DNA from 2 places in the Parabacteroides sp. D25 genome. Region 2 is predicted to be linked to the other one. Evidence: riboswitches for the same ligand, from Rfam matches in the RefSeq annotation. Region 2 holds a riboswitch; the other holds the start of a gene.
What was found. Region 2 has a riboswitch for cobalamin ahead of HMPREF0999_RS04975 (threonine/serine exporter ThrE family protein). Riboswitches for the same ligand answer to the same signal wherever they lie in the genome.

Region 1 (4,219 bases), on a different contig from region 2:
AGCTTTGTACTACTCTTAGAATGGTAACCGATCGAAAGTCCGTTAATATGAATCGTATCTTGTTTCATCTTACTCGTTCAATTCATTCTTACGTTTTCTAAATAATACTGAGGCCACTACTGGAGCACCTACTAAAGCGGTTACCGAGTTGACAGGTAACGCTCCCTCGAACCCCGGCATACGGGCGATCAAATTACAGATCAACGCCAACGCCGCACCGGCGAATAAGACCGCAGGCATTAAAATCCGATGGTCGGAAGTTTGAAATATGGCCCGGCATAAATGCGGAACGGCTAGCCCCAAGAAGATAATAGGTCCGCAATAAGCAGTGACAATCGCCGTAAGGACCCCAGCCGAGGTGATAACCAACAAACGGGCCCGCTTGATATTAAGTCCCAAATTGCGTGCGTAGCTATCCCCAAGAAGCATCAAGTTCATGGTCTTGATAAGCAGGAACGAGAGAGGGATCAAGATTGTCATAAGAATCACGAACAACGTCATCTGATTACCGGAAACACGGGCGAAACTACCCAATCCCCAAATCACGTATGCACGGATATCCTCCTCGACGCTAAAGAATTTAAGTACACCGATCACGGCGTTTGCCACGTAACCGATCATCACACCGATAATCAACAACGTGACATTTCCTTTTACCTTTTGGGAAACATACACGATCAGCGCCATCACGGATAAGGAACCGATCACGGCCGCTATCGATAAGGCGATCTCCCCCATAAAACCAAGTTTACTCAAGGCAACGCCCCCTAAACTACCGCTTAACAACACCACGAAAGCGACACCCATGCTCGCTCCCGAACTGATACCTAAGACCGAAGGTCCGGCCAATGGATTACGGAAAACGGTTTGCATCTGTAAGCCGCTGATGGATAAGCCAGCTCCCGCTACCAACGCTGTCAATGCCTGTGGTAGTCGGGATTTCCAGATAATATTCTGCCATGTAATAGGCTCATTTCCTAAATTCCAGATAATATGCCAAACCGATTGAAGAGGAATAGAGACTGACCCCAACACCAAATTCAAAAAGATTAGAACAAAAATAGCCGTGACAATCGCCAGCATCCATAGGGTATTTGAATGTCTCATCAGTGTTCCTTATTTAAGTCGAGAATAATAGACCGACTCATGATCCGGTAATAAATCCGGATGAAAGATATGAAGCAAATCCGCTAGGACGATCTCCGGTTCTGTCGGCATACTCTCATAAAACGGCGTGTTCTTCATATTACAATAGATAATTCCTTTCTCCCGGAACGCACGGAAATCCTCATAACGAGGATCTTGCTCTTTCAATGCCTCATAGCTGAACGTTCCCGGGAAACTATTCACGATACGCCAATAATCAGCGTCGTCCGCTTGGTTATAGACCGTCTCGAAGTCTAATGTAACACCACCGGATCGCTCATCATCTTTCAAGAAATAATCAGCGCCGGCATCCTTGAAAAGTTGCGCTAAGAAGCTCTTTCCTCCTACGGCATACCAGTTTCCACCCCGTAACTCGCCACTAAAAACGATCGGACGTTTTTTAACCTTACCATCCGCCGTAAGTTCCTTTAATTCATTATACCTCTTCTCGATGGTGGCGAAACGCTCATTGCCATCTTTCTCTATCCCCAACAGCAAGCCTACGAACTTGATCCACTCGGCCTGTCCCAATGGCGTAGTCTCCTTATAACCCAAATGGGGAATCAAGGGAATACCCACGTCTTTCAGCGTCTCATAGCCTCCCCGCTTGAATGGCGATACAAGGATCAAATCAGGATTCATGCTCATGATAACCTCGTTATCGAAATTCCCCTCGATACCGATCTTAGCGGTTTTACCTTCTTTCAGGCGTTCGTTCATCTCTTTATTGAACAAATGCCGTGTACTGGTAATCCCAACGACCCTATCCAAGGCACCCAATTTAATAAAGTTCGATAATTGCAGGGAAGTCATACAGATAACGCTTCGGATAGGAAGCTCTATCACCGTATAATCAGCGGGAATCCCCGTGGGTTTCGCACCTCTTTTCACGAACGCATAATGAAACGTGGTGCTTTCCTCATTTTGAGGATCTTGGATATCAGCCAAGAGATATTGATCCGCATAGGTAAGCTTGAATCCTTGGGCGTATAAAGGCTTAACCTGCTCTTGCGAGAACGCAGATTGCTCTACGGAAGCCGTCTTCCCTATTTCTCCTTTTTCACGGATACCTGAAGTACATGATAAAGTCAATACCGATAAAAGCAAGCATCCACCCGCTATAAACTTATTCATAATCCTTGTTTAATTGACAGTTGATCATTGACAGTTACTCTCGTCCTGCTCCACGGGACAGCAACATTTATTTATGAACCGGCAGGTCTTCTGACTTACTTCCATTCAGGACGCCTTCCCGATTACAAAACCAGTGGCCAAGGTATTGTCCGAATGTTTAAAAGTTCACAGCAGCGTGGTCTGTCCGGGATTCTCACCCGGTTCCCTTTTAATCCGCCTCCCGGAAAAAGAGATAAGCGGAGCCTGTTACAGTGACAAAAGTAGTAAGAATATTTGTATACATCCACAATTTTAAGGACTTTTGCGTTTCAAATAAAAACAGATACACATGAATCATCCTATTCACTTCGTCTCATTAGGTCCCGGTGATCCGGAATTAATTACGCTGAAAGGGCTTAAAACATTACAAAAGGCTGATATTATCTATTGTCCTGCTACACAAGGCAAGCATGGAATCATATCTCGGGCGACGGATATATTGAAAGCTATTGAGGTAGACGAATCCTTGATCCATCCGTTTATTTTGCCAATGAGTAAGGAACGGACAGATGCGTTAAACGCTTATAACGAATTGTTTCTGGATGCCCAAGCTGAATATTTGAAAGGGAAACAAATCGTGATCGTCGCCGAGGGAGACGCTGGTTTTTATTCATCTATACAATATGTATACGATAAATTCGAGGAAACAGGAATCCCGGTAGATCGAATCGCAGGAATTCCGGCATTTATAGCGGCAGGTGCCTTGGCCGGGATACATATCGTAAAACAAGAGGAGCAAATTAACGTAATCCCCGGGACTGCGTCGTTCGATGAACTTTCGGCAAAAATAGAAAATGGAATGATCATCGTCATCATGAAATTACCGGGTTGCCAAGAGGCTATTCATACTTGTATCCGGCAGTATGCGGATAAGGCGGTTTTTCATTATTTCGAGAATGTAGGAACAAGAAAAGAATATTATACTACTGATATCGCCACTATACATTCCAAGGATTTCCCCTATTTCTCCCTACTGATTATCCAACCTCGCTAAAAGAAGAAGGCTGCCCGGAGAGTAACCAAACCCGGACAGCCCATCTTATTACGCTACATGCAATATATGCTTAAGCTGATCGATATGGAAACGAAGTGTATCCATATAAGGTTTCACTGAATTATGGTACATGACCGCTTTTGCGTGCATATCTTCCAACTCGCTTACTTTACGGTTCGCCTCACGCATTTTACAAGCGTTGTAGCGAATACCCGATACATGTCCTTTGATATCCTCGATCGCTTGGTTTCCCCGGTTGAAGATAGACTCTGCTTCTTCCGGAGCGTATACCGTATAGGCTTGGGCAACGTCATCCAGTAACGCCTGTTGATAAGAGCCGGCTATCGGGAGCAATTGATGGATCGCATGATGACATAAAGAATGAACCTCGTTTTGAAGCTTCTTCAATTCTACTTCCCACTTTGATTCACATACTTCATCCAATTGTTTGACTTCCGCTACGACACGACCGCTAAACAATTCCACTACCATCTTTTCCCATGCTTCTGCTACCCACGATTTAGTAGCAAATGTAACCTGACTAAATCTTACTGTTGACATAACCTTAAATTTACATATTATATTGCTAATGTTATTAGTCTCTTATCTGTTTCAATTTATCACACTCAAACCATTTTAGGTTTCTTTTTATCGTTGTGACATCACAAAATTAATCAAATTATTACAGATGAATAATTTTAAAGACTATTTTATAATTCTTTAAAAGTACAACAAGCAAAACGTATGATTTTTGCAAAGCTCACTTTACAAAAAGTTTAATTTCAAGCCTGACAGCTATCACAAAAAGCAAGATCCTCGCCATCTTCGCACAAAAATATCAAAATAACACAATCTTATTATTCCATAAAGGGGGAAAACCTTGTTCCGTATCATTTTGTTATTATA
Region 2 (4,219 bases):
TTGGATGGATTAAGCGGTGATAGACGCGTCATACAACATGCCATCAACCGCACGGTAAGCCGTGTACACCAATCGATGGAGGCTTTTATCCATAATATGAACACGATCCATTCCCGTGGAGGCAACCAAGTGGTATTCAGCTCCATCAATTATGGGACCGACACCTCGGCGGAAGGTCGTTGCATCATCCGGGAGTTATTAAAAAGTACTTACAGAGGCGTAGGTAACGGCGAGACCGCTATCTTCCCGATCCAGATATGGAAAAAGAAACGAGGCGTAAGCTATCTGCCGGAAGACCGTAACTACGATCTTTACCAATTGGCCTGCAAGGTCACCGCCCGTCGTTTCTTCCCGAACTTCTTGAATCTCGACGCGACCTTCAACCAAAGCGAGGATTGGAAAGAGGACGATCCTCAGCGCTATATCCACGAGGTAGCGACCATGGGATGCCGTACCCGTGTATTCGAGAATCGTTTCGGACCAAAAACTTCTATCGGACGAGGTAATATATCCTTCTCGACGATCAATATCGTACGATTGGCTATCGAGTGCATGCAAGTGGAGAATAAGGAAGAGCGTATCGCCCTATTTTTCGCTAAACTGGATCATATGCTGGAACTTACGGCTCGTCAGTTGCATGAGCGTATGGAGTTCCAGAAAACCGCTTACGCGAAGCAATTCCCGTTGTTGATGTCTTCCTTGTGGTTAGGCTCGGAAAAATTGAAGCCTAACGATTCGATTGCCTCCGTTATCAACCAAGGCACCTTGGGCATCGGCTTTATCGGACTGGCCGAATGCTTGGTAGCCCTTACCGGGAAGCATCATGGCGAAGATGAGGATTCGCAAGCCTTAGGCATAAGGATCGTTACGTATATCCGGGATCGTGCCAACCAATTCTCGGAGCAATACCAACACAATTATAGCGTACTGGCAACTCCGGCAGAAGGTTTGTCCGGCAAGTTCACAGGAAAAGATCGTAAGAAGTTCGGATCGCTCCCCGGTATCACGGATCGGGATTATTATACGAACTCTAATCACGTCCCGGTATATTATAAGTGCAGTGCCCGTCATAAAGCCGAAGTGGAAGCTCCTTATCATGATTTGACTCGTGGCGGCCATATCTTTTACGTAGAGATGGATGGCGACGCTACGCATAACCCCGAAGCGATCATGCGTGTCGTGGATATGATGGATAAATACAATATCGGATACGGTTCCGTAAACCATAATCGTAACCGTTGTCTGGATTGTGGCTACGAGAACTCCACCCCGAATCTGGAAGCCTGCCCGAAATGCGGCAGCAAACACTTGGACAAACTTCAACGCATCACCGGTTACTTGGTAGGAACCACCGACCGTTGGAACAACGCCAAGCTATCCGAGTTGAACGACCGTGTCACCCACAACTAATTTTCAATTGTCAATTTTCAATTTTCAATTACCATGTTGTCTATCATAGATATCATCGAAGATACCACCGTAGACGGTCCGGGATTCCGGACCGCCATCTATGCGGCGGGTTGCCCGAACAAATGCCCGGGTTGCCACAACCCCGAATCATGGGACATCCATAAAGGGAAGAAAGTAAGAACGGAAGAGATCGTGGAGAAAGTGCTGGCTGACGAGTTCGCCAACGTCACCTTCAGCGGAGGAGATCCCATGTTCCAGCCGGAAGGCTTCACCGAGGTAGCCAAGGCGATCAAGGAAAAAAGCCAAAAGACGATCTGGTGCTACACGGGATATAAATTCGAGGACCTGATAAAGAACCCGGCACAAGCCGCCTTATTATCCTATATCGACGTATTGGTAGATGGCCGCTACAAACAAACCCTTCGGGATGAGAGCCTTTTATTCCGGGGAAGCAGCAACCAACGGTTAATTGACGTACAAGCTTCTTTAAATAAAAAGGAAATCGTAAAATACAAGTACGATCCTTTTATTTAAGGCTTTTAAGGCACACACATGCATAAAATCTTGTACGGAATAAGAAATAAACATCCGTTCTCTTATATATAAAGAGAATTGCATCAGCATCTATTCCTCAATTTTCAACGTGGTCTGTACAAACCACGGCGTGGTTTATAAAATCCACGGCGTGATCCGTACAGACCACGGCGTGATTTATAGAATAGAAGCGCATTCAACAAAGAATATATAAGTATCCGGATAATTATTCTTACTGAAGCGAGACGGATATTAGCATGATTTCATACCTTTGCATCCGAATTGGTTCCGTACGCTCGTTCGGGCATACGGATTAAAAGGGAATCCGGTGAGAATCCGGTACAGTCCCGCTGCTGTGAAACTCCTTTAACATTCTAATACTACTTTCGCCACTGGCCTAGTAAGCCGGGAAGGCATTAGAATGGGAGTCAGTCAGAAGACCTGCCATTCATTTAAGATTCATATCCTCGTGGGTTAGGGTATAGAGAACACATATATAAGAACAAAAAGAAGATGATGACAGACAAGGAAGTATTGTTATTACGGCGCAAATTGGATCTTTTGCTCCGTACGGGAAAATTGTTGATGGAAAGTGCCGCCGATACGAACCGTATCGAGCGTAACATGAAGCGGGTGGCCGCCTTTATGGGGATTCCCGAGGAGAAATTGCATATCGATATCCGATGGACCATGATTATGGTGAACGTAAGCGATGAGCGAAACTCATTCTCCAAATTCCAGAAATGCGAGAAACATGGTATTAACATGACAACGATATCACAGGTCAGCAAGCTCTCATGGCGGGCGATCGAGCAAGATTATTCTTTGGATAAATATGAGGAAGAATTGGAAAAGATAGTTCGCCAACCTCGGAATTATACCCCTTATATCGTAGCGGTCGGAGCAGGATTCGCTTGTGGAGGTTTCTGTAAGTTATTTGGAGGAGACTGGATCGCGTTCTTGTTAACCTCGATCTGTACTTTTATCGGTTTCAGGGTGCGTGCCCGTTGTGTAGAGGCTGGCCTTAACGCCTACATGGGGATCGCTCTTGCCGCCTTTATTTGTACTTGCCTAGCATATGCCTCATCTTTTCTGGGAATATCCGATACTCCGTATCTCCCGTTACTGGCTTGTGCCCTATTCATCGTACCGGGCGTACCTTTGATTAATTTTGTAGACGATATGATCGATAATCACTTGCTGGTCGGTATTACCCGTGCCGCAAACACGGTGATGATGGTAGCGGCAATGACTTTCGGTATCGCTTTCGCCTTGCGCCTGCTCGTGATGAACGACGTATCGATCGACCATAAATTCAGCGAACTAAGCATGGTCCCGCATGATCCGTATTACGTATATGCGATAGCGGCTGCCATATCCGCCGTTGGTTTCTCTATGATATTCAATATCCAACGCCGTTTATTATGGGTGGTTGCTTTAGGCGGTATTATCGCCGTATGCATCCGGAACTTCGTGAACTTCGAGCTGGGCTATGGTCCCGTGATCGGCTCGTTTATGGGAAGTTTCGTTGTCAGCCTGATCGCAGTGAAAGCGGTTCATTGGTTCCATGTACCGAACCATGTATTGACGATCCCTTCTGTTATCCCAATGATCCCGGGAGTATTGATGTATCGCTCGTTATTAGGTTTTATCAACCTTCACGGGGTGATCGGCGAGGTTACGAACGCCTTCTCCAATGGTATTAACTCCGCCCTCATCATCCTTTGTATCTCTTTAGGCGTAGCCGTCCCCAATATCTTCGCCCGTCGTTACATCGCCAAAGACCGCCAACGTTATCTGCAAGAGGAATTGGAGAAACGCAGGCAAAGAGGTAAGTTTATCGAGTGGTGATTTAAGCTGGCCATTCGTGGGTATTCCCGACCGTCAAAATACATATTTATAGGTATTGCCGAGACTAATAAGATATCGGATATTTGCTTTCGTTATCAAACTATAAAAACAAATAGAAATGAAGACTATAGGAATATTCTACGGCTCGTCTACAGGAACGACGGAAGGGATCGCGAAACGTATCGCAGAGAAGCTGGGTGTGGAAGACAAAGATATTCATGACGTATCTAACGCTTCTCCCGCTGATGTAGCGCCTTATGAAATCTTGTTATTGGGCTGTTCCACTTGGGGCGCCGGAGATTTGCAAGATGATTGGGATAGTTATCTAGGGAAACTGAAAAAGCTGGACTTAAGTGAGAAAACCGTCGCATTATTCGGTTGCGGAGACTCAGCCTCTTTTAGCGACACTTTCTGTGACGCCATC

Region 1: another riboswitch for cobalamin. It lies ahead of HMPREF0999_RS03170 (ABC transporter substrate-binding protein); the one in region 2 lies ahead of HMPREF0999_RS04975 (threonine/serine exporter ThrE family protein).

The regions. Positions count from the first base shown of each region.
Region 1 is NZ_JH976500.1:795,716-799,934, reverse strand. Features, by position in the region: gene HMPREF0999_RS03180 (ABC transporter ATP-binding protein) at 1-68, opposite strand, end outside; gene HMPREF0999_RS03175 (iron ABC transporter permease) at 70-1,107, opposite strand; gene HMPREF0999_RS03170 (ABC transporter substrate-binding protein) at 1,117-2,280, opposite strand; cobalamin riboswitch at 2,343-2,542, opposite strand; gene HMPREF0999_RS03165 (precorrin-2 C(20)-methyltransferase) at 2,609-3,313, shown strand; gene HMPREF0999_RS03160 (hypothetical protein) at 3,362-3,874, opposite strand.
Region 2 is NZ_JH976501.1:336,611-340,829, reverse strand. Features, by position in the region: gene HMPREF0999_RS04985 (anaerobic ribonucleoside triphosphate reductase) at 1-1,410, shown strand, start outside; gene nrdG (anaerobic ribonucleoside-triphosphate reductase activating protein) at 1,444-1,944, shown strand; cobalamin riboswitch at 2,211-2,408, shown strand; gene HMPREF0999_RS04975 (threonine/serine exporter ThrE family protein) at 2,458-3,795, shown strand; gene fldA (flavodoxin FldA) at 3,914-4,219, shown strand, end outside.